DNA from 2 places in the Stenotrophomonas sp. PS02300 genome. Region 1 is predicted to be linked to the other one. Evidence: predicted binding sites of a transcription regulator. Region 1 holds the regulator's gene; the other holds the start of a gene.
The links. The regulator FliA, encoded in region 1, starts transcription of late flagellar genes. The targets are predictions, from matches to a motif close to TAAAGTTTNNCNNNCNNNGGCCGATAA.
Positions count from the first base shown of each region.

Region 2: a site for FliA is predicted at 9,702-9,728, ahead of QMX79_RS05940 (HDOD domain-containing protein). Genes of this name have one in related genera too.

Region 1 covers NZ_JASCOP010000075.1:1,404-12,511, forward strand. The annotation lists gene QMX79_RS13635 (flagellar motor protein) at 1-280, opposite strand, end outside; gene QMX79_RS13640 (chemotaxis protein CheA) at 348-2,180, opposite strand; gene QMX79_RS13645 (protein phosphatase CheZ) at 2,185-2,799, opposite strand; gene cheY (chemotaxis response regulator CheY) at 2,799-3,191, opposite strand; gene QMX79_RS13655 (RNA polymerase sigma factor FliA) at 3,208-3,954, opposite strand; gene QMX79_RS13660 (MinD/ParA family protein) at 3,951-4,838, opposite strand; gene QMX79_RS13665 (AAA family ATPase) at 4,825-6,699, opposite strand; gene flhA (flagellar biosynthesis protein FlhA) at 6,851-8,935, opposite strand; gene flhB (flagellar biosynthesis protein FlhB) at 8,953-10,083, opposite strand; gene QMX79_RS13680 (hypothetical protein) at 10,149-10,652, shown strand; gene QMX79_RS13685 (DMT family transporter) at 10,790-11,108, shown strand, end outside.
Region 2 covers NZ_JASCOP010000018.1:35,987-47,094, forward strand. The annotation lists gene QMX79_RS05870 (YkgJ family cysteine cluster protein) at 107-406, shown strand; gene QMX79_RS05875 (hypothetical protein) at 418-597, shown strand; gene QMX79_RS05880 (DUF4097 family beta strand repeat-containing protein) at 644-1,528, opposite strand; gene QMX79_RS05885 (hypothetical protein) at 1,540-2,049, opposite strand; gene QMX79_RS05890 (sigma-70 family RNA polymerase sigma factor) at 2,046-2,630, opposite strand; gene QMX79_RS05895 (hypothetical protein) at 2,731-2,931, shown strand; gene QMX79_RS05900 (mechanosensitive ion channel family protein) at 2,963-3,544, shown strand; gene QMX79_RS05905 (DksA/TraR family C4-type zinc finger protein) at 3,552-3,818, opposite strand; gene QMX79_RS05910 (DUF2058 domain-containing protein) at 3,928-4,488, opposite strand; gene QMX79_RS05915 (M48 family metallopeptidase) at 4,536-5,033, shown strand; gene QMX79_RS05920 (AzlD domain-containing protein) at 5,037-5,348, opposite strand; gene QMX79_RS05925 (AzlC family ABC transporter permease) at 5,345-6,022, opposite strand; gene QMX79_RS05930 (rRNA pseudouridine synthase) at 6,130-6,840, shown strand; gene QMX79_RS05935 (phospholipase D family protein) at 6,896-8,476, shown strand; gene QMX79_RS05940 (HDOD domain-containing protein) at 8,500-9,603, opposite strand; gene QMX79_RS05945 (Glu/Leu/Phe/Val dehydrogenase dimerization domain-containing protein) at 9,897-10,994, shown strand; partial or broken gene QMX79_RS05950 (autotransporter domain-containing protein) at 11,064-11,108, opposite strand, start outside.

The DNA.
Region 1 (11,108 bases):
GCAGGCCCTGGCGGCGGGCGATGTTGCTCCATTCCACGATCTGGCGGATCAGCTCGGCGCGGTCGCTGGCCGGCGGGCGCACGACCCAGCGCACGATCTTGAAGGCGTGCTTGAACACGGCCGGCGAAGTGTGCAGCAGGATGGCGGCCAGGGTACCGACGATGACGATCACGAAGGCGGCAGGGGACCACAGCGAGGCCAGCCCGGCACCCTTGAGGATGCTGCCGCCGACCAGCGAGGCCAGGGCGAGGAAAAGTCCAATGAGGCTGAGTCTGTCCATTTGTCCGATATCGGCTTGCGGGTGGGGGACTTGAATCGCGGGGCTATCGGGGGTTCAGCCACGCATTTCAATCGTGCGGGGTGCGCAGGCCGTCCACGTCGAGGATGAGGGACATGCGGCCGTCGCCGATCAGGGTGGCGCCGGCGTAGCCGCGCAGGCCGCGCAGGGCCTTGGGCAGCGGCTTGATCACCACTTCCTCGCGGCCACGCACCTGGTCCACCACCAGCCCGAAGCGCGCTTCACCGGCCTGCAGTACCACGATGGTGAGCAGCGGCGAGGGCGCCGGGTCCACGTCCAGCCAGTGGCGCAGGTCCACCAGCGGCAGGGTGTGGGTCTTGCGGTCGAGCACGGCGCGGCCGTCGAACCAGCCCAGCGAGGTGTTGGGTGCGTGCAGCACTTCCATCACGCGCGCCAGCGGCAGCGCGTAGACATCCTCGCCGGCCTGCACCAGCAGGGTCGGCAGGATTGCCAGGGTGAGTGGCACGCGGATCATGAAGCGGCTGCCGCGGCCCAGTTCGGACTGGATCTGGATCTGGCCGCTGAGTTCGCGGATGCGCGACTGCACCACGTCCATGCCCACGCCACGGCCGGAGATATCCGTGACTTCCTGCTTGGTCGAGAAACCGGGCAGGAACACCAGGTGCAGGCATTCCTCGCTGGTCAGGCGGGCGGCGGCTTCGGGATCGATCAGGCCCTTTTCGCGGGCCTTTGCACGCAGGCGTTCGGGGTCGATGCCGGCGCCGTCATCCTGCACTTCAATGCTGACGTAGTCGCCTTCCTGCTGCGCGGATAGGCGCACGTTGCCGCTGCGGCTCTTGCCCTGGGCTTCGCGCAGTTCGGGCATTTCAATGCCGTGGTCGATCGCGTTGCGCACCAGGTGCACCAGCGGGTCGGCCAGGGCCTCGACCAGGTTGCGGTCCAGTTCGGTTTCCGCGCCGATCAGTTCCAGCTCCACTTCCTTCTTCAGGTTGCGGGCCACGTCGCGAGCGACCTTGGGGAAGCGCGAGAACACCTTGCCGACCGGCTGCATGCGGGTGCGCATCACCGCCGACTGCAGGCGCGCGGTGGCGATGTCCAGGGTGGACACGGCGCGGTCCAGTTCTTCGTCGTGCAGGCGCGCGCGCAGGGTCTTGAGCCGGTTGCGCGACAGCACCAGTTCGCCGATCAGGTTGACGATCGCATCCAGGCGCTTGGTATCCACGCGCACGGTGTGCTCGGCTTCGGCCACCGGCTTGTTGGCGGCCGGCTTGGCCGGTGCCGGGGCGGCGACCGGGCGCGGTGCGGCCGCCGGAGCGGGTGCGGGGGCAGCCACTGCCTGCGCGCCGGGGGCGGCGCCGCCATGCAGCTGGTCGAGCAGCGCTTCGAATTCGTCTTCGCCGATCAGGCCGTCGTCTTTCTTTTTCGTCACGGCGGTCGGTGCCGCGCCGCCGTGCAGGGAATCCAGCAGGGCCTCGAACTCATCGTCGGTGATCAGCTCGCCGCTGGAGGCGGCTGCCGCCGCCACCGGGGACGGCGTGGCCGGTCCGTTGACGTCGAACTGCGCGATCAGCTCCGGCGGGGCATAGCCCGGCTCGGTACCGGCAGCCACCGAATCCAGCATGGACTGCAGGTAATCCAGCGATTGCTGGCCGGCGTCGAAGTGGTGGGCCTGCAGCACGGCCTGGCCCGAACGGGCCATGCCAAGGGTTTCTTCGGCGGCGTGGCACAGCTCGACCATGGCCTGGATGCCGAGGAAGCCGGCACCGCCCTTGAGCGTGTGGAACCCGCGGAACACCGCGTTGAGCTGGTCGCTGTCCTGGGGCGACTGCTCCAGCGACACCAGCTGTTCGCCGAGGCGATCCAGGATCTCCTGGGCCTCGAGGATGAAGTCTGCAGCAATGTCGTCCGGAACAGCACTCATGGTTTCAAAGCCCCAAATCGGAAAGCAGGTCGTCGGCGTCCACCTGCGACACCTGATGGCGGTCCAGGCCGCTCACGGCGGGACCGGCCAGGCCGTTGTCGCGCTTGTGGGCGCTGTCGTCCGGCGGCGGCAGGCCGAGCGCGCCGAAGCCTTCGTGCACGCGGCGCACGATGCCCACCACGCGGCGGATGATCTGCCCGGTGAGATCCTGGTAGCTCTGGGTGAGCGCGATCTCGGTGAGGTTGTGGCGGATGCGGTCCAGCTGCTGGTCCTGGTCCGGGCTCAGCCCGTTGGCGCGCAGCTGCTCGGTGAGCGCGCGGCATTCCTCGGCCAGGTCCAGGGTGCGGTGGGTGGCCTGTTCGGTCATCGCCACCACGTGGTCCAGGCGCGCGCAGGCATCGTCCAGCTCGCCGGCTTCGCTGGGCACGGTGGGCAGTTCGCCCAGCGCCTGGCCCAGCTCGCGGGCGAGCCGGTTCAGCCCGGCCATCATCGGCTGGGTGCGCAGCGCGGCCAGGGCGTCGATTTCCCGGCGCCAACCGGCTTCGTCACCGCTTTCCAGCGCGGCCAGGGCATCCTGCAGGCGCTGCACCAGCGCCGATTTGTCGCGAAGGGTTTCCATCAGGCACTCGCCGCCAGGCGCTCGAAGATCTTGCCGAGCTTCTCTTCCAGGGTCGCAGCCGTGAACGGCTTGATGATGTAGCCGTTCACGCCGGACTGGGCGGCTTCGATGATCTGCTCGCGCTTGGCTTCTGCGGTGACCATCAGGACCGGCAGGGTCTTGAGCTTGGCGTCGGCGCGGATCGCCTTGAGCAGGTCGATACCGGTCATGACCGGCATGTTCCAGTCGGTGACCACGAAATCGAACGGCTGGCTCTGCAGCAGGGCCAGCGCGGCATGCCCGTCCTCGGCTTCGGCCGTATTGGTGAAGCCCAGATCGCCCAGCAGGTTCTTGACGATACGACGCATGGTCGAGAAGTCGTCGACGATCAGGATACGCATGTTCTTGTTCAAAGCACTTTCCTCGGTATCAAGTGTTCTCGAGGCCGGCGTCGGCCGCCTCGAAGATCTTCAGTCGGCCACGCAGGCGCAGCACTGCCTGGCCATGGATCTGGCAGACGCGCGACTCGCTGACGCCGAGCACCGCGCCGATCTCTTTCAGGTTCAGTTCCTGCTCGTAGTACAGCGACAGCACCAGCTGTTCGCGTTCGGGCAGCAGGCCGATCGCGTTGCCCAGTTCGCGGCCGAACTCGCCGCGCTCCAGCACCTGCTGCGGGGTCGGGCCGCCCTGGGCGACGGTATCCAGCTCGCCCTGGTCTTCGATCCGCGATTCCAGGCTCAGCACCTGGCCACGCGCGGCGTCTTCCATCAGGCGCAGGTAATCGGGCAGCGGCATGTCCATCGCGGCGGCCACTTCGGTGGCGCTGGCGGCGCGGCCGGTGCTCTGCTCCAGGCGGCGGATGGTAGAGGCGGCGTCACGGGCACGGCGGTGCACCGAACGCGGCACCCAGTCGCCCCGGCGGATCTCGTCGATCATCGAGCCGCGGATGCGGATCGAGGCATAGGTTTCGAACGAGGCGCCCTGGTCGGCGTCGTAGCTGCGCGAGGCCTCGATCAGGCCCATCATGCCGGCCTGGATCAGGTCGTCGACTTCTACGCTGGCCGGCAGGCGTGCGGCCAGGTGGTGGGCGATGCGCCGGACCAGGTCCGAGTGCTGGGCAATGCACTCGTTGGCTGCGGCGCGCTGCACCTCTTTGTATTGTGCGGCGCCTTTCATGCGGTCACCCCGCGTTGCTTGAGGATGCGTTCCAGGAAGAATTCAACGCCGCCGCGCGGCTCGGTCGGGGCCTGCCAGCGCGCGGTGCGGCGGGCGATCTCGGCGATCGCCTGCGCCGACGGGCTGGACGGGTAGGCCTTCACCACCGGCTGCTGGCGCTGCACCGACAGGCGCAGCCAGTCGTCCTGCGGCACGCAGCCCAGGTAGTTCAGCGAGACATCGGCCAGGAACTTGTCGCAGACCCGGCTGAGCTTTTCATACAGCACGCGGCCTTCGTTGGGGTCGCGCACCATGTTGGCCACCACCTGGATGCGGTCCACGCCACGTTCGCGCGAGAGCACCTTGATCAGGGCATAGGCGTCGGTGATCGAGGCCGGCTCGTCGCAGACCACCACCACGGTGTCCTGGGCGGCCTGGCAGAAGGTGAGCACGCCGTCGGTGATGCCGGCAGCGGTGTCGACCACCATGAAGTCGAGGTCGCGTTCCAGTTCGGAGAACACGTTGACCAGGCCCACGTGTTCGGCCGGCTGCAGTTCGGCCATGTGGCGGCGGCCGGACGCGGCCGGCACCACCAGCACGCCGCCGGGGCCTTCCAGGATCACTTCATCCAGCGTGCAGCGCCCGGCGACCAGGTCGGCCAGGGTCAGCTTGGGCTGCAGGCCCAGGATCACATCGATGTTGGCCAGGCCCAGGTCGGCATCCAGCAGCAGCGTGCGCTTGCCCATGTCGGCCAGCGCCACGGCCAGGTTGGCCGACACGTTGGTCTTGCCCACGCCGCCCTTGCCGCCGGTGACGGCGATGGTGCGGACCGGGCCCAGCGGCTGGCTGCGGGTGGCCGACAACGGGAAGGTCCTGGTCAGGTTTTCATACTCACGCGACGGCATGGTTCAACTCCGGGTTGCAGGGCATATCGGCCGCGCGGCGCAAATCTTCAAGGCGAAGTACAAGATTGGCTGCACTGGCCCGGTGCAGGTCTTCGGGAACGTCCTGGCCATCGGTGACCCAGGTGATCGGCAGGCGGTGGTCGACGGCCACCGACAGGGCGGTACCGAAGCGGCCGGTCTCGTCCAGCTTGCTCAGCACCACGCCCTGCGGGTTGGCGCCGCTGAAGCGGCGGACCACCTCGTCCATGTCGCCGAAGCTGGTGTTGGCCGGCAGCACCAGCAGGGTGCGGATCTGTGGAGCGGCACGCAGCCACTGCAGCTGGGCGGCCAGGGCGCGGTCACGCGGGCCCAGGCCGGCGGTGTCGATCAGCACCAGCTTGTAGTCCTTCAGGCGCTCCAGCAGCTGGGCCAGGTCGCTGCCGCTGTTGGCTTCATGCACGGCGATGCCAAGCTGGCGGCCGAAGCCGTACAGCTGCTCGCGGGCGCCGATGCGGGCGGTATCGGTGGTGACCAGGGCCACGTCGCGGGCGGCGTGGGCTTCGGCGAAGCGCGACGCGAGCTTGGCGATGGTGGTGGTCTTGCCGGCACCGGTGGGGCCGACCAGGGCGATCACGCCGCCGGCCTCGAGCGGGTCGACCGGGGCGATCGGCAGCTTCTTGGACAGCAGGCCCAGCATCAGGCCGCGGCCGCGGTGGGCTTCGGTGTCCAGCGGGATCTGCAGGGCCACGTCGCGGCAGATGCCGGCGTCGAAGCCGTATTCGTCCATCAGGTCCAGCGCGGCGGCACGCACCGCCGAGCCGCGCAGGCGCTCGTCGGTGAAGCGGTTCATTTCGCGCTCGATGACGGTGCGCATGCCGGCCACTTCATGGCGCAGCTGGCGCAGTTCCTCATCGTCGCGGACCAGGGTCACCGGGGCGGCGACGGCAGGCAGCGGGACGGTGATGACCTCGGCGGGCACCGTCGGTTCGTTGGCGGCCTGCAGCGTCGGCTCGACCGGGGCAGCAACCGTCATCGCAGCAACCGGCGCGGCGAAGTCGTCCACAGCCACCGGGGCGGGTGCAGCAAACACCGCCGAATCGTCGATCTGGATGGCCGGGCTGGCGGCGGCCGGGACCACCGGCACGGTTTCCCACAGCGGGGCGGCCGGGGTTTCGAGCGGAGCGCGCTGCATCTGCTGCGCCGGCATCTGCGGCAGCTGCGGCGGCACGCTGGTGCGGCCGGCCGGGGCGTGCATCTCAAACAGCGGTGCTTCGTCCAGCGGCGGGTCGATGATGAAGCGGGCGCGGTTGGCCGGGGCCGGCGCAGCGGCGCGGACCGGTGCTTCCACAACGACCGGTGCGGCGTCGGCGACCGGCGCAGCCACGGCGCGTTCGGCGGCGGCAGCCTGTTCGACATTGAACGGGGCGAAGATCTGTTCCGGCAGCTGGTGGGCCGGCTGCACGTTGGCGCGGGCCAGGGTGGCGGCGAAGCCGCTGCTGCCCGGCGGCGGCACGATTTCGTTGGCGCTGTCCAGGGTGCGGCCGGTGGCGCCCACGGCGGCGCGGGCCAGGGCGGCCACGGCCGAGGTGGTGGCGGCGACCGGTTCCGGCGCGGTGGCCGGTGCCTTGCGGCGGGTCACGGCGGCGATCACCGCATCGGCGGCATTGCGCGGGCGCGGGGCCGGCGGCGGCGGGGCCACGTCCTTGCGCGCCGCTTCCAGTGCGCGCTGCACCGCGCCTTCGTCATAGTTCGCCGCGGCCACGATTTCCACGCCTTCCTCGATCCGGCGATTGGACAGGATCACGGCATCCGGACCGTGTTCCTTGCGCACCAGGTTCATGGCAGAGCGCATATCGGGAGCGACGAAGCGTTTGATTTTCATGCTGTGGTACCGGGACTGGGGCGGCTGGGGGGTGGAAGGGAAGCGCTGGTTGTCGGTGGTCTGCACGGTCCGGGGTTCCCTTCTTGTCCTGCTGCGGTGATTGCGAAATGGGGGTGTCTGTTTTCTGACGCGTTGCTGTCGGAGTTCCGGCTCAGCTGATCGTGCCGACCAGCTTCAACCGCTTGTCCTCGGGTACCTCGCTGTAGGCCAGCACGGACAGCGACGGAACGCTGTGGCGTACCAGCCGTGCCAGCGCGGCACGTACCGGACCGGGTACCAACACCACCGCGGGCTCGTTCTTCGCTTCCTGCTTGCTGACACATTCGGCCAGGCTCTGGTGCAGTCGCTCAGCGAGTCCGGGTTCCAGCGCGGCGCCGTTCCCTTGGGTGGACTCCTGCAAGACGCGTTCCAGTTGCGGGTTGAGGGTGAACACCGGCAGCTCGGCGGACATGCCGGCGATCTCCTGGACGATGAAACGGCCCAGCGCGTTGCGCACGGCGGCGGTCAGTACGCCGGGGTCCTGGCTCATCGGCGCGTTCTCGACCAGCGATTCGGCGATCTTGCGCAGCTGGCGCACCGGGATGCGTTCGATCAACAGGTTCTGCAGCACCCGCACCACCACCGACAGCGGCAGCGCCTTGGGGGTGAGGTCTTCAACCAGCTTGGGCGCGCTCTTGGCCAGGTTGGCCAGCAGCTGCTGCACTTCTTCGTGGCCCAGCAGTTCCGGGGCGTGTTCGCGGATCAGGTGCGAGAGGTGGGTGGCGACCACGGTGGCCGGGTCGACCACGGTGTAGCCCATCGATTCGGCGTGCGCCCGCTGGTGCGGCTGGATCCAGGTGGCATCCAGCCCGAACGCGGGGTCCTTGCCGGCGATGCCTTCCAGCGCGCCGAGCGCACTGCCCGGGTCCAGTGCCAGCTCGCGGTCGGGATGGATCTCGGCGGTGGCCACCGGCACGCCGTGGATCAGCAGCCGGTAGGCGCTGGCACCCAGTTCCAGGTTGTCGCGGATGTGCACCGACGGGATCAGGAAGCCGATGTCGTGGGTGAGCTTGCGGCGCACGCCCTTGATGCGCGCCATCAGTTCGCCGCCCTGGTTCTTGTCCACCAGCGGAATCAGCCGGTAGCCCACTTCCAAGCCGAGCGGATCGACCGGGCGCAGTTCGTCCCAGGTCAGTTCGGCGGTGGGCGAGGGGTTGCTGGCGCCAGGCAGGCCCAGCGCATTGGTCGGGCCGGCGGCCGGTGCGGCGGCGGCGCGTTCGGCGGCCACGCTCTTCTTCCACAGCGTCCAGGCGATGAAGCCGAGGATCGCCGACAGCGTCAAGAAGGCGACGTTGGGCATGCCCGGGACCAGGCCGACCAGGCCCAGGATCGCCGCGGCGATGGTCAGTGCGCGGTGCTGGCCGAACACCTGGCCCATCATGGCCTGGGCCATGTCCTGCGAGCGCGAGGCGCGGGTGACCAGCATGGCCACTGCCGAGGACACCAGCAGCGCCGGCAGCTGCGCCACCAGGCCGTCACCGATCGACAGCAGGGTGTAGGTGGCGGCCGCTTCGCCGAACGGCATGCCGTGTTGGAGCACGCCGACCGCCAGGCCGCCGATCATGTTGATGAACAGGATGAGGATGCCGGCGATGGCATCGCCGCGGATGAACTTGCTGGCACCGTCCATGGCGCCGTAGAAGTCGGCTTCCTCGCGGACTTCTTCACGGCGCAGCTTGGCTTCCTCACGCGTCAGCAAACCGGCGTTGAGGTCGGCGTCGATCGCCATCTGCTTGCCGGGCATGGCGTCCAGGATGAAGCGCGCGGTCACTTCGGACACGCGGCCGGCACCCTTGGTGATGACCACGAAGTTGATGATGGTCAGGATCGCGAAGACCACGATGCCCACGGCGTAGTTGCCGCCGATCACGAATTCGCCGAACGCGGCGATCACCTTGCCGGCCGCCTCATGGCCGTTCTGGCCGTTGAGCAGGATCACGCGGGTGGAGGCCACGTTCAGCGCCAGTCGCAGCATGGTGGTGATCAGCAGCACGATCGGGAAGATGGTGAAATCCAGCGGGCGCTTCACGTACACCACCGCCAGCAGCACCATCAGCGAGATGGCGATGTTGAAGGTGAACAGCGCATCCAGCACCGGGGCGGCCAGCGGCACCACCACCATGGCCAGCAGGGCCAGCACGATCAGCGGGGCGCCCAGGCCCTGGCGGATCATGTCCAGGGCGCGGCGGGTGTTCATGCCGGCGGGCTGGGCGCTCATGGGCGGCCTCCCTTGCCGAACTCATCCACGTCGATGCTGGGCGCGGCCGGCATCGGTCCACCCCGCCAGGTACGCAGCTGGTAGACGTAGGACAGCACCTGGGCAACGGCCGAATACAGTCTCACGGGAATTTCCTTTCCAAGTTGACCTTCCCGATACAAGGCGCGTGCCAAAGGCGGGGCCGAGACGATGGCGACCTTGTTGCCGTCGGCCACCTGGCGGATGCGCAGGGCGGTTTCGTCCACGCCCAGGGCCACCACGGTGGGGGCGCCCATCTTGCCGCCGTCGTATTTGAGGGCCACGGCGTAGTGGGTGGGGTTGACCACCACCACGTCGGCGGTGGGCACCGCTTCCATCATCCGGCGGTTGGACATCTGCTGCTGCAGCTGGCGGATGCGGCCCTTCACTTCCGGGCTGCCCTCGCTTTCCTTCATTTCCCGGCGCAGCTCCTCGCGGGTCATCTTCAGCTTGCGCATCCAGTTCCAGCGCTGGTACGGCGCATCGATGGCGGCCAGCAGCATCATGGCCCCGCCGGTGGCCAGCATCAGCTTCAGGGTGAAGCCCAGGCCGTGGACCATGGCCGCTTCCAGCGGCTGGTGGACCAGGTCGCGCAGCCCGCGGATGCCGTGCCAGACCACCAGCCCGGCGGCGGTGCCGACGAACACGATGCGCAGCAGGGATTTGGTGAATTCGCCGATGGCCTCGGCGCCGTACAGGCGTTTCATGCCGGCCATCGGGCTGAGCCGGCTGAACTGCGGCATCAGCGATTTGTTCGACCAGCGCAGCCCGCCCATGGCCACCGGGGCCAGGAAGCTGGCCAGCAGGCAGACCAGCAGCAGCGGCCACAAGGCCAGCATCAGCTGCAGGAACAGGTGCCCGAAATGGTTGAACAACCCCAGCGGCTCGAAGCGCAGGCCCGGTTCCGGGGTCAGGGCCAGCTTCATCCAGTCCTTGGCGCTGCTGGCCATGCCGCCGGAAAACGCCATCAGCGCCAGCACCGAGGCGCCGAACACGGCGGCGGTGGCCAGCTCGCGCGAACGCGGGATGTTGCCCTGTTCACGGGCGTCGCGCAGGCGTTTTTCGGTAGGTTGTTCGGTTTTTTCGCCGGCTTGTTCTTCGTCGGACATCGGGAGCAGGGCACCACGGGGATTACCCGGGGTGGTGCAAGAACCGTTCCGTTTCCGGCGATGCCATGCGCGGTTTGTGGAAGCGCAGCGGAACGGCTGCCTCCACCATGGCGCACCTCATTCCGGTACCCGTCATGCAGCCGTCCTCTTTGACCTCCGCAAATTCCGCACTGCTCACACTGGCGGGAGGTTCCCCGGCCCGGCAGAGTGCCGCGCCGGCACCATCGGCCGACCTCCAGAGCGTGCATAACGGCCCCGGCAGCGCGCCGGCGAGCGAGCCGCCGAGCGATGTCGTGACCTTGCCTGATGGCCCCTGTGCGAAAGCCACGGTAGTGAGCGTGGTCGTCAACCTTGAGCGCTTCGTTGGACGAACCTCCCCCATCGATACCTATGAGCTGCATCAGAAGTGCCTGGATCCGAACCACCAGATGTTCGGACGATCCGGCCAGCGGGCCGAAGAAGACAACCTGATGCAGGCAGGTGTGATCCATGACGATGTGCGGCGCGTGATCCTGGCCAGTCTGCGCGGCGACGGCTTTGACTGGGAAGTCAGGAATCCACTGGGGTGAGGGAGTCCACCGGTGACGAATGGCCACTGAACGGCAACGGCCTTCTTCGTTGAAGGTCCTGCCCTGACCGGACGTTGGGGATGTACGGGCGGTCGATTGGGATGCGACCCTACCGGGCCCGGTTTCCCACTTCTCCGATGCCGCCCGTCCTTTTCGTTATCGTGCTGTTCGCAGGTCTCCTGCACGCGAGCTGGAATGCCATCGTCAAGCGCGGCAGCGATACGTTGTTCACCACGATCCTGGTGACCGGCTCTGCGGCGTTGATCGCGGTGGCCTGTCTGCCTTTCGTGACCGCGCCGGATCCGCGCAGCTGGCCGTGGCTGGCCGGGTCGACCGTGCTGCAGGCGGGTTACTACCTGCTGGTGGCGCGCACCTACCGGGTGACCGACATGAGCGCGGCCTACCCGTTGATGCGTGGTTGCGCGCCGATCCTGGTGGCGCTGGTAGGTGGGGTGG
Region 2 (11,108 bases), on a different contig from region 1:
CCCTCATCCTTGCCGATACCGCCGCCGTCCGGACCTGTCCGTGGCGCTGGGATCGTCTTTCGCTGAAAGAGAGATTCTATTGGGCGAAATCGCCGAGGCCGACCCCATCGACTGCCGCCGCTGCGACGCAGTGTGTTGCCGGCTGTCGGTGACCGTCATGCCTGACGACGCGGTACCCGGCTACCTGCTGGATACCGACGAAGCGGGCCGCACCGTGATGGCGCGCAACGACGAAGGTTGGTGTGCCGCGATCGACCCCTATCACCTGCGCTGCACGATTTATTCGCAGCGTCCCGCGATCTGCCGCCAGTTTGCGATGGGCGGCGATGACTGCCGCATCGTGCGGCAGGACTACCGTCGACAACAGCACGATGCGTCGACGATTTTTTCCACGTTACACCCATGACAGGAGCATCCATGGCCCGTTCGCCAAAGACCTCCCCCAAGGCAGGCAACACCGTTCGCGTTGACCGCAAGCAGGGTTCCAACACCGCACTGAGCAGCGCCAGCATCGCTGCCGATCTGGCTGCGTTCCGCAAGAGCGGCGGCAAGATCGAAGTACTGGGCAACACCCTGGCGCTGAAAAAGGCCGGCTGACGCCGCTGCCGTCCGCACCGGCCCCAGGCCGGTGCGGGGGCCGCACTCAGCGGCCGCCCAGCGAAACCCGCACGTTGCCCGAATGGGCATTGATCGAAATATCGCCGTCACCGCCGCCCAGGCGCGTGTCCAGGCTGCGACCCGGGCCGTAGCGCGGCCGTTCCACCTGGCCGGCATCGGACTGGATGTCGCCACTGAAGGTCTTCACCGCCAGCTGCGCCGAGACCTTGGCCGGCAGGCGCAGGGCGATCGAACCACTCACCGTCTGCAAGGTCACCTTGCCGCCCGGCGCCAGCCCGGACGCTGCCACGGTGAGGTTGCCCGACACTGCTTCGGCAGCCAGGCGCTGCACCTGCGCCGTGTCCAGGCGGATGCTGCCCGATACCGTTTCCGCAGAGACCTCACCGCCCATGCCGCCACCGGCCTGGATCGAACCGCTGACCGCGCGCAACGCCATGCGCTGGCTCTGCACCTGCGCGCGGATATCGCCGCTGACGGTGCTCAGGTTGGCTTCGGCCGTGCGACCCGCCGCCGAGATATCGCCGCTGACCGCATTGGCCTGCAAACGGCGCAGGTCCACCTCGGCCACGTCGATGTCGGCGCTGACCGTGCCCAGCTGCACTTCCACCGAGCGCGGCACCCGCAGCTCCAGGGTGGCGCCGCCGTTGTTGCCGTTGCGCGGATAGATCACCTCCCAGCGCACCCGGTTGGTGCTCTTGTCCTGCTGCAGGCGCAGGCCATCGGCCATGCTGCCGGTCAATGCCACTTCATTGCGATCCCAGCCGCGCACGGTGACCTTGCCGGCGATGTTGCTGACTTCAACGCGCCCGCCCGCGGCCAGCGGATGGCGCTCGTCGACGCGGGTGGCGGCCTGCGCGGCCAGGGGCAGCAGCAGGGCCAGGGCTGCGGTGAAACGCAGGGTGTTTCGCATGGGACTCTCCTTCAGGATGGCAGGCCAGCGGCGTTGACGGCCTGCTGGGTAAGTTCAAGACGCAGCGCGTAGGTGCGCTGCAGCTGGGTAAGCAGGTACCCCGAGCGCGGGTTCTCGGCGATGGCTGCGCGGATGTACACCGCACTGCTATCAAGTTCGTGCAGCGCCGGCTGCCAGTCCGCGCCGATCGGGGCCGCAGGCAGCGTGGCCATGGCCTGCTGGTACTCGGCGGCGATCACGTCGGCCTGCCGCTGCAGGGGCGATGGGCGCGGCGTGGGCGGGGTGGACGTAGGCACCACCATCAGCACGGCCAGCGCGGCGGCCAGGCCCAGCCCGACGCGCAGTGGCCAACGGCGCGCGCGCGGTGCCGGCACAGCGGCCGGCAGCGCCGCCACGCGTGGCGGCAGCTGCGCGGCGATCCGCTGCCAGGCATCCGCCGGCGGCAATCGTTCGGCGGGCAGCGCGCGCAGGCGCGCCTGCAAGTCGGAATCGATGTCGTGGTTGTCGTGGTTGTTGTTCATGCCGGTTCTCCCAGACGCGCGCGCAACAGGCCGCGCGCGCGGTGCAGCTGTGCCTTGGAACTGCCCACCGCCATCTGCAGCTGGTCGGCAATCTCCTGGTGTTTCCAACCCTCGATGTCGTGCAGCACCAGCACGGCGCGCGCGCGCGGCGGCAGGGTCTCCAGCGCGCGCTCCAGGTCCAGGCTGGTGCCCGCGCAGCGGTCCACTGCCGGCACCGCCGCCAGCAGGTCCCAGCCTTCCTCGCCGCTGTCGCCCGCGTCGCGGGCGGCGTTGGCGCGCAGTTCCATCAGTGCCGCATTCACCCCCAGCCGGTGCAGCCACGTGCCCAGGCTGCTGTCGAAGCGGAACCCGGGCAGTGCGCGCCACGCCTGCAGGAACGCCTCCTGCAGCGCATCCTCGGCGCGCGCGGCGTGCCCGCCGCACAGCCGCCACAACACCGCATACAGGCGCGGCGCATGCCGGCGGTAGATGCGCTCGTAGGCGGCGGTGTCGCCGGCCACCGCGGCCCGCACCCACGCGGACTCGTCGGTGCAATCGGCGTCGTTGGCAGCGTGCAGGGCGGGCATGGTCGTATCGAGCATATCCCTTGGATGCAGGGACGTTCGAAAAGGTTTAAACCTTTCCGGCACCCGTTGCATCCAATTTTCTGTCACCACGCCGGGCGTGGTCCCAGGAGCTCCCATGTCGCCCAGTTGCCTTGCCCTTCTGCTGTCGCTGGCCAGCGCGTGCACCCTGCCGGGAAGCCCGGTGACGCTGCGGGTGGCACTGCCGCCGCAACCGGACCTGTGCGTGCAGTACCAGGATCATGCGCCACTGTGCGTCTCACGGTTGGTCGGTATGCTGGCGCAACCGGGCAGGGCCCGGCTGTACCGCGCGGGGTAAACTGACGCTCCCGCGTCGATCCTTGGTTTCCATGAAAGAACACCTGCCCGCCTGGACCCATGAGTGGCTGCAGTACGGGGTCCCTGCCCTGCAGATCCTGCTGACCCTGCTGGTGGCCTGGCTGCTGCGCCTGATCGCTCGCCGCCTGCTGCGCCGCGTCGGCGAGCACTACACCCTGCCGCCAGAAATGATCATGGGCGCCCGCCGGGTGTTCACCTTCGTGGTCTATTTCGCCGTGCTGCTGGTGGTGCTGCAGATCATCGGCGTGCAGGCCAGCGTGCTGTGGACCGCCTTCACCGGTTTTGCCGCCGTGGGCGCCGTGGCGTTCTTCGCCGCGTGGAGCGTGCTGTCCAACATCTTCTGCACCCTGCTGATCTTCACCACCCGCCCGTTCCGGCTGCACGACTACATCGAGGTGCTGGAGAACGGCGAGAAGCCCGGGCTGAAAGGGCGCGTCATCGACGTCAACCTGATCTACACCACGCTGCAGGAAAACAGCGGCGGACACGAAGGCACGGTGCTGCAGATTCCGAACAACATGTTCTTCCAGCGCACCGTGCGCCGCTGGCGCGATCCGTCGCAGGCACCGGGCGGCATCCAGGGCGACGGTTGATCCTGCGTCAGCGTAGCTGACTGTCCTTGCTGCCCCGCCGGTTGTAGGTGCCCGCATCGTGCTGCGCGGCGTCTTCTGCTTCCTGGCAGCGCACGCACAGCCGTACCCCGGGCACGGCGCGGCGACGCGCTTCGGGGATGGGCGCTTCGCATTCCTCGCAATGGGTCAGCCCGGGACCCTGGCGCAGCTGCGCGCGGGCGCGCTGGATGGCGTCATCCACGGTCGCGTCGATCTGGTCCTGGACGGCGCCGTCGCCTGCCCACCCTGTGGCCATGCCGCATCTCCCATACCGTTGCCGGACCGCCAGCATAGATCCGGCCGGGCGAGGTCGGTTTACGGCCGGCTGAACATCCCCCGTTTCCGGTGAACCGTTCAGCCCGTCATCACCAGATCAGGTCGTCGGGTACCTGGAACTGCGCGTAGTACGCATCGTCTTCGGCATTGCCGGTGCTGGGCTCGGCGGACGCAGCGCGATCCTTGCCGTTGTCGAGCACGATCGCGGCCGGGTCGCGCTCGCGGATCTTGTCGGCGGCCGCACGCGGCACCAGCTCGAAGCCCTCGCCCAAGCGCGCGATCACCAGGCTGCCCACGGCCAGCTGGCGGCGCAGCACCTCGTTGACCAGCAGGGTGCGGATCAGGGTGCCGTCGTTGAAGCGGTACTCGCTTTCACCTTCGCGCTTGACCCGGTTGCTTTCGATGATCTGGCGCACCTGCGCCTGCAGCTCCTGCAGGCGGTTCTTTTCCTTGCGTTCGGCTTCCAGCGCGCGGTCGCGCTCGGCCTTTTCCGCCCGCAGCCGCTCGGCATCGCGTTGGCTGTCGGTGGGCGCCACCGGAGCCTTGCCGTGGCGGGCCTTCACCTGCTCACGCGCAGCCTGGGACACCTGGGATTTCTTGACCAGCCCGGCCTTGAGCAGCTGTTCCTGCAGGGGATTTGCCTTCGCCATTGCCTTTGCATCTGTTGGTGCGGGATTCCAGGCGTCATCATAGCCGCATGACCGCCCTGAAGTACCTCGCCGGCTACCCCGACGCCCTGCAGCAGCAGGTGCGCGAGCTGATCGCGGCCGACCGCCTGGGCCCCTGGCTGGAGCGCCGCTATGCCGAGCTGCACACCGTGCGCAACGACCGCCAGCTGTACGACTACACCCAGGCCTTGAAGGAGCGCTACCTGCGCCAGTCGGTGCCGCTGTCCAAGGTGATCTACGACAGCCGCCTGCAGGTGCTCAAGCACGCGCTGGGCACGCATACGACCGTGTCGCGGGTGCAGGGCAGCCGGCTCAAGGCCAGCCGCGAGATCCGCATCGCCAGCGTATTCCGCGAGGCACCGGCCCCGTTCCTGAAGATGATCGTGGTGCACGAACTGGCGCACCTGAAGGAATCGGACCACAACAAGGCGTTCTACCAGCTGTGCACCCACATGGAAGCGGACTACCACCAGCTGGAGTTCGACCTGCGCCTGTACCTGACCCACCTGGAGCGCGCCAGCGGCTGACGCTCAGCCGATCCCGGCCCAGCGCAGCGCGGCCGCCGCCGCCGCGCCCAGCACCACCACCGCCAGGAACGGCAGCCGCAGCAGCAGCGCCACGGCCGCCACGGCCAGCGCCCCCAGCCGCGCGTCCAGCACCACCGCCGCACCGGCGGCCACGGCATTCATCGCGGTCAACGAGGCCAGCAGGCCGATCGTGAGCGTGCCGGCGACCCGGGTCATGCGCGACGATTCCAGCCAGCGCGCCGGCACCAGCCACCCGGCCAGCTTGATCGCATAGGCCGCCACGCAGCCCAGCAGCAACCACCCCCACACGCTCATGCGCCGCGCGCTTCAAGTTGTACCAGCGCGCCCCACAGCGCGGCCACCGCCGCCGCCAACAGGATCGGGATGCCGGGCGGCACCCACGGCAGCGCCAGCACCGTGACCAGCGCGGCCACGATCGCGATGGCCACCGCATCACGCTGGCGCAGCCGTGGCCACAGCAACGCCAGGAACGCTGCCACCGCGGCACCGTCCAGGCCCCACCGGCGTGGATCGCCCAGCGCGTCGCCGGCCATCGCGCCGACGGCGGTGAACAGGTTCCAGAGCACGAACACGCCCACACCGGCGGTCCAGAAGCCGCGTCGCTGTTCCAGCGGCACGATCTGGCTGGAGGCGGTGGCCGCCGATTCATCGATGGTGATCTGCGCGCCCACCCCGCGCCGCCAGCCGCGCAGGCCCAGCATCCGGTTCATCTGCATGCCGTACACGGCGTTGCGCACGCCCAGCAGCGTGGCAGCGGTGAATGCCGCCGAACCGGCGCCGCCGCCGGCGATGACGCCGATGAACGCAAACTGCGAGCCGCCGGTGAACATCAACAGGCTCAGCGCCTGCGCCTGCCACGGGTTCAGCCCAGCCGCCACCGCCAGCGCGCCAAAGGAAATGCCATACAGGCCCGTGGCCACGGCAATGGAAAGGCCGACTTTCACGGCAGGGGACGCACGCCAGTTCATCATCGGATCATGCCAGCAGCGGCGCGGGGCCGCAGCCCTGTCACGCGCAGGCCCGGCCCCGAGCCAGTACACTCCCCGCCCGCGTCCCGCTTTGTGCTGCCTGCCTGATGACCGATCCGATCCGACTCGACAAACGCCTGACCAGCCTGATCGGCTGCTCCCGGGGCGACGCCCAGCGCTTCATCGAGGGGGGCTGGGTCACCGTCAACGGCGTGGTGATCGAACAACCGCAGGCCATGGTCACCGATGAGGTGGTGGTGCTGCGCGAAAACGCCGAGGCGACCCGCGCCGAGACAGTCAGCATGCTGCTGCACAAGCCGGCCGGCATGCGCGCCGATGAACTGTGCGCGCTGGTCACGCCCGAGACCCGCAGCGAACTGGATGCCACCGGCGTGGCCCTGCTGCAGCGGCACTTCCACGCGCTGCAGCTGGTGATGCCGCTGGCCGACGAAGACAGCGGCCTGGTGGTGGTCAGCCAGGACGGCCGCGTGGTGTCGCACCTGAAGGACCGTGGCGCGACGCTGGAGCAGGAATACCTGGTCGAGGTCAGCGGCGAACTGGTGCCCTACGGCATGAAGCGGCTTGCGCACGGCCTGAGCTTCCGCAACTGGCCGTTGCCGCCGTGCAAGGTCAGCTGGCAGAACGAAACCCGGCTGCGCTTCGCGATCAAGCCGGTGGCACCCGGCCAGCTGCGCGACATGTGCCGGCAGGTCGGGCTGGACGTCATCAGCGTGCGTCGCCTGCGCATCGGCCGGGTGGCGATGGGCAAGCTGGCCCCGGGCCAGTGGCGTTACCTGGCGCCGGACGAACGCTTCTGATCCACGCACGCGCCCTGCACTTCCGGTGCACGCGCGGCCCGCTTAGGATCAGGCCATGAGCGAGAAGAAGCCGTTGTGGCGCCGCCTGCTGCGTGGCGCAGGCATCCTGCTGGCGATCGTGACACTGCTGGTACTCAGCGGCCTGCTGCTGGGCGATCACCTCACGCCCAAGGCGAAGGGACCGCACAGCAGCGTGCTGCCGCTGCAGCCGGCGCAGAGTGCGATCGATCGCGAGCTGGTGCGCCTGCAGGCCGATCACCCGGATCAGTCCGGCGTGGCCTTCCTGTCCGAAGGGCTGGATGCGTATGCCGCGCGCGCGGTGATCACCCGCCATGCCGCACGCAGCCTGGACCTGCAGTACTACATCTGGAAGGACGACCTGATCGGCCACCTGATGGCGCAGGAGCTGTACCAGGCCGCCGAACGTGGCGTGCGCGTGCGCCTGCTGCTGGATGACATGAACGCGCAGGACAAGGATGCGTTGATGATGGCGCTCGATGAGCACCCCAACATCGAAATCCGCCTGTACAACCCGTTCCGCAACCGTGATGGCCTGTGGCGGCTGGTGGAAATGGTGCAGCGCTTCTTCAGCGTCAACCACCGCATGCACAACAAGCAGTGGATCGCCGATGGCAGGGTCGCCATCGTCGGCGGCCGCAACATCGGCGAGGAATACTTCAGCGCGCGCAGCGATGTGAACTTCCGCGACCTGGACCTGATCGTGGCCGGCAAGGCGGTGCAGCAGGCCAACACGATCTTCGACGCGTACTGGAACAGTGATGCGGCGGTACCCGTGGCCGCCCTCGCCTTCCACACCCCGGCCCAGCTGCGCCTGCTGATGCTTGAGTCGGCGCATGAGGCGAAGCTGGCGGCCGCCAGACCCTATCTTGAGCGCGTCGAGCGTTCGCCGGCAGCGCGTTCGTTCTACACCGATGCGGTCGAGCTGCACTGGTCACCGGGCGTGGAAATCGTGTCCGATCCGGCGATGAAGCACCGCCGCGACGACCCCGCCAACTGGCTGGTCACCCGGCTGGTGCGCGAACTTGAAGCCACCCGCCATAAAGCGCTGCTGATCTCGCCCTACTTCGTGCCGGGCGAGGAAGGTACGCGCGGGATGGCCGCGATGGTGAAACGTGGCGCCTACGTGGGCGTGGTGACCAACTCACTGGCCGCCAATGACGTCGCGGCCGTGCACAGCGGCTACATGCACTATCGCGCACCGCTGCTGCGCGATGGCGTGCACCTGTACGAACTGCGCTCGCGTGGCGCGGGCGGCGGCAGCGGCGGCCTGTTCGGCAGCAGCGGCGCCAGCCTGCACACCAAGGCGTTCATGATCGACGACCAGCGTGGTTTCGTGGGCTCGTTCAACCTGGATCCGCGTTCTGCCTACCTCAATACGGAAATGGGCGTGCTGTTTGATGACCGGGAATTGGCCGCGCAACTGCGCGCGGAATATCTGCGCCTGGCCGACCCGAAGCAGAGCTATTGGGTGACGCTGGATGCCGATGACCAGGTGCGCTGGCTGGATCGGGCCGAACAGCCTCCTGCGCTGCTGGACAAAGAGCCCGATACGTCGTTCTGGCAGCGTGCGAGCGCGCGTGTGATCAGCTGGTTGCCCCTCGAATCCCAGCTTTAGGAGCAGCCACGCAGGGCGTGGCTCTACGCTTCGGCTGATTCGTCCGCATCCAGGGTTTCGACCGCGCGGCCGTGCAGGCGGCGCCAGATCCACTGCAATGCATGCGCCGGGGTTCCCTGCAGCTGCTCCAGCAGCGCAAGCGCCTGGGCCTGGCTGATCCGGCCATGCCGGCACAGCAGGCTGGCCGACGCGCCGGCGCGCGCGAAGCGAAGGCTGGCGGCCAGCCCGCCGCCCGTCGCATCGGCGTCGCGCAGCAGCGCCTGGTGCACCGAGGGCGGCAGCTCCCAGGCCGCCGCGATGCGGCTGGCGACCGGCAGGGTCCAGGCATCCAGCAGGGTGCTGGCCAGCTGCGGTGACGGCGGCACGCCCTGCTCACGGGCAACATCCAGCAGGTGCCGCATCACCAGGGCCGCGCCCAGGCCCTGGGTGAGCCCCATCCACTGCGCGGCGAAGCCGTCCTCATGGGTGACCAGGCGGGCGTGATCGGCCGCAGCCCGTGAAGCCAGCAGCGCGTGCTCCCAGACCACGGTGCCGAACTGCGGGAAGGCGTCGCTGTGCAGTTGCATGACCGGTTGCACCAGCACCGCGCTGATGATCTGGCGGATGCCCTCGGTACCCACCAGCGTGACCGCACGCTGCAGGCTGTCCACCGGCTTGGCCTGCAGCCGGTAGACCGGGCTGTTGGCGATGCGCAGCAGGTTGCCGGTCAGCACCGCATCCTGGCCGATGATCGAGGCCATGCTGCGCGCCGAGGCGTCGCTGTCGTTCACGGTCTGGATCAGCTGCGGCAGCAGCTGCGGCCGGCGCGGGAGGTGCCGGGCCGACCAGTCCTGCGCCTCCAGCGCGGCCGCCACCGCCGCCAGCAGGGTTGCGTCCTGCGCGCCGGTGGCCTGCGCGCTGCCAATGCCCGGCAGCAGCGCCAGTGCATGCAGGCCGGCCTGCAGCACCTCGCCGGCCTCGGTGCCGGAGGACTCCGTCAAAGCAGGCGGCTGCGGCTGCGCGCGGCTCCGGCTGCGGGTGCCCTCCGGCACCGGAACCGCCCCCACCCCTGCCGGGCGGCGGTACAGCCCCCAGCCCAGGAATGCCACGACCAGCACGCCGGCCGCCCCCGCCAGGATCGCCATCATCGGGCCGCGCCCCTGCCGGTGCGGCACCGCACCCGAATTATCGCCACTGCACCCACGTGTTCCGTCCTGGCTTGCCGGTACTGCGCACCGTTGCCACGGCATCGGCCCGGAACGGGGCAACTTTAGCGCGCGATGGTCATCCGGCGCTGACAACACCGTCCGACGGAATGCACTAGAATGGCGCCGCGCGACCCGTCCTGCCCAACCGACGACGTCGCTTTTTTTGTTTTACACCCCACCTTTTGCTGGTACGTTCGCCGGCGTTTGCCGCCGTTCGCACCATCGGAGTCACCATGTTATTTGAAACCCTCGAAACGTCCGGTCATGAACAGGTGGTGTTCTGCCACAGCCGCGATGCCGGTCTGAGGGCCATCATCGCCATCCACAACACCACGCTGGGCCCGGCGCTGGGCGGCGTGCGCATGCGGCCCTACGCCAGCACGGACGACGCACTGGCTGACGCGCTGCGGCTCAGCCGCACGATGACCTACAAGAACGCGCTGGCGGGCTTGAATGTCGGGGGGGGCAAGGCGGTGATCATCGGCGACCCGCGCAGGGACAAGACCGAGGTGCTGTTCCGTGCGTTCGGTCGCTACGTGGATTCGCTCGGCGGGCGCTACATCACCGCCGAGGACGTCGGTACCGACGTCAATGACATGGAAAACATCTACCTGGAAAGCGAGTACGTCACCGGCGTGCACCAGGTCCACGGTGGCTCGGGCGACCCGGCCCCGTTCACCGCCTACGGCGCGCTGCAGGCGCTGATGGCGGCCATGCAGCACAAGCTGGGCCACGAGGAAGTGGGCAAGGTCAGCATCGCGGTGCAGGGCCTGGGCCATATCGGCATGGAACTGGTCAAGCTGCTGCGCGATCGCGGTGCCAAGCTGTTCGTCACCGACCTGGACGCGGCGCTGGTCGAGCGTGCGGTGACCGAATACGGCGCCGAGGCGGTCAAGCCCGACGACATCTACGACGTCAACGCCGATGTGTTCGCGCCGTGCGCGCTGGAAGGGGCGATCAACCCGCAGACCCTGCCGCGCCTGAAGTGCAGGATCGTCTGCGGCACCGCCAACAACCAGCTCTCCACGCCCGAGATCGGCGATGAGCTGCATGCCCGCGGCATCCTGTATGCCCCGGACTATGCGGTGAACGCGGGCGGGGTGATGAACGTGTCGCTGGAAATCGACGGCTACAACCGCGAACGCGCGATGCGCCTGATCCGCAGCATCTACCACAACCTGGCCCGCATCTTCGCGCTGTCCCAGCAGGAAGGCATTGCGCCGCAGCGCGCGGCCGACCGCATCGCCGAAACCCGCATCCAGTCCATCGGCAAGCTGAAGATGCCGCTGGGCCGGGCACGCCCGCGGCTGGGAACGCTGCGCGGCGGCTGATCCGGACCACAGGCAAAAAAAAGGGCGCGATCATCTCGCGCCCTTTTTCGTTGCCCTGTCGCGCCTGGATCAGAACGCGGCGGAGTAGCGCAGCGCCACCTGGCTCAGGTCGCC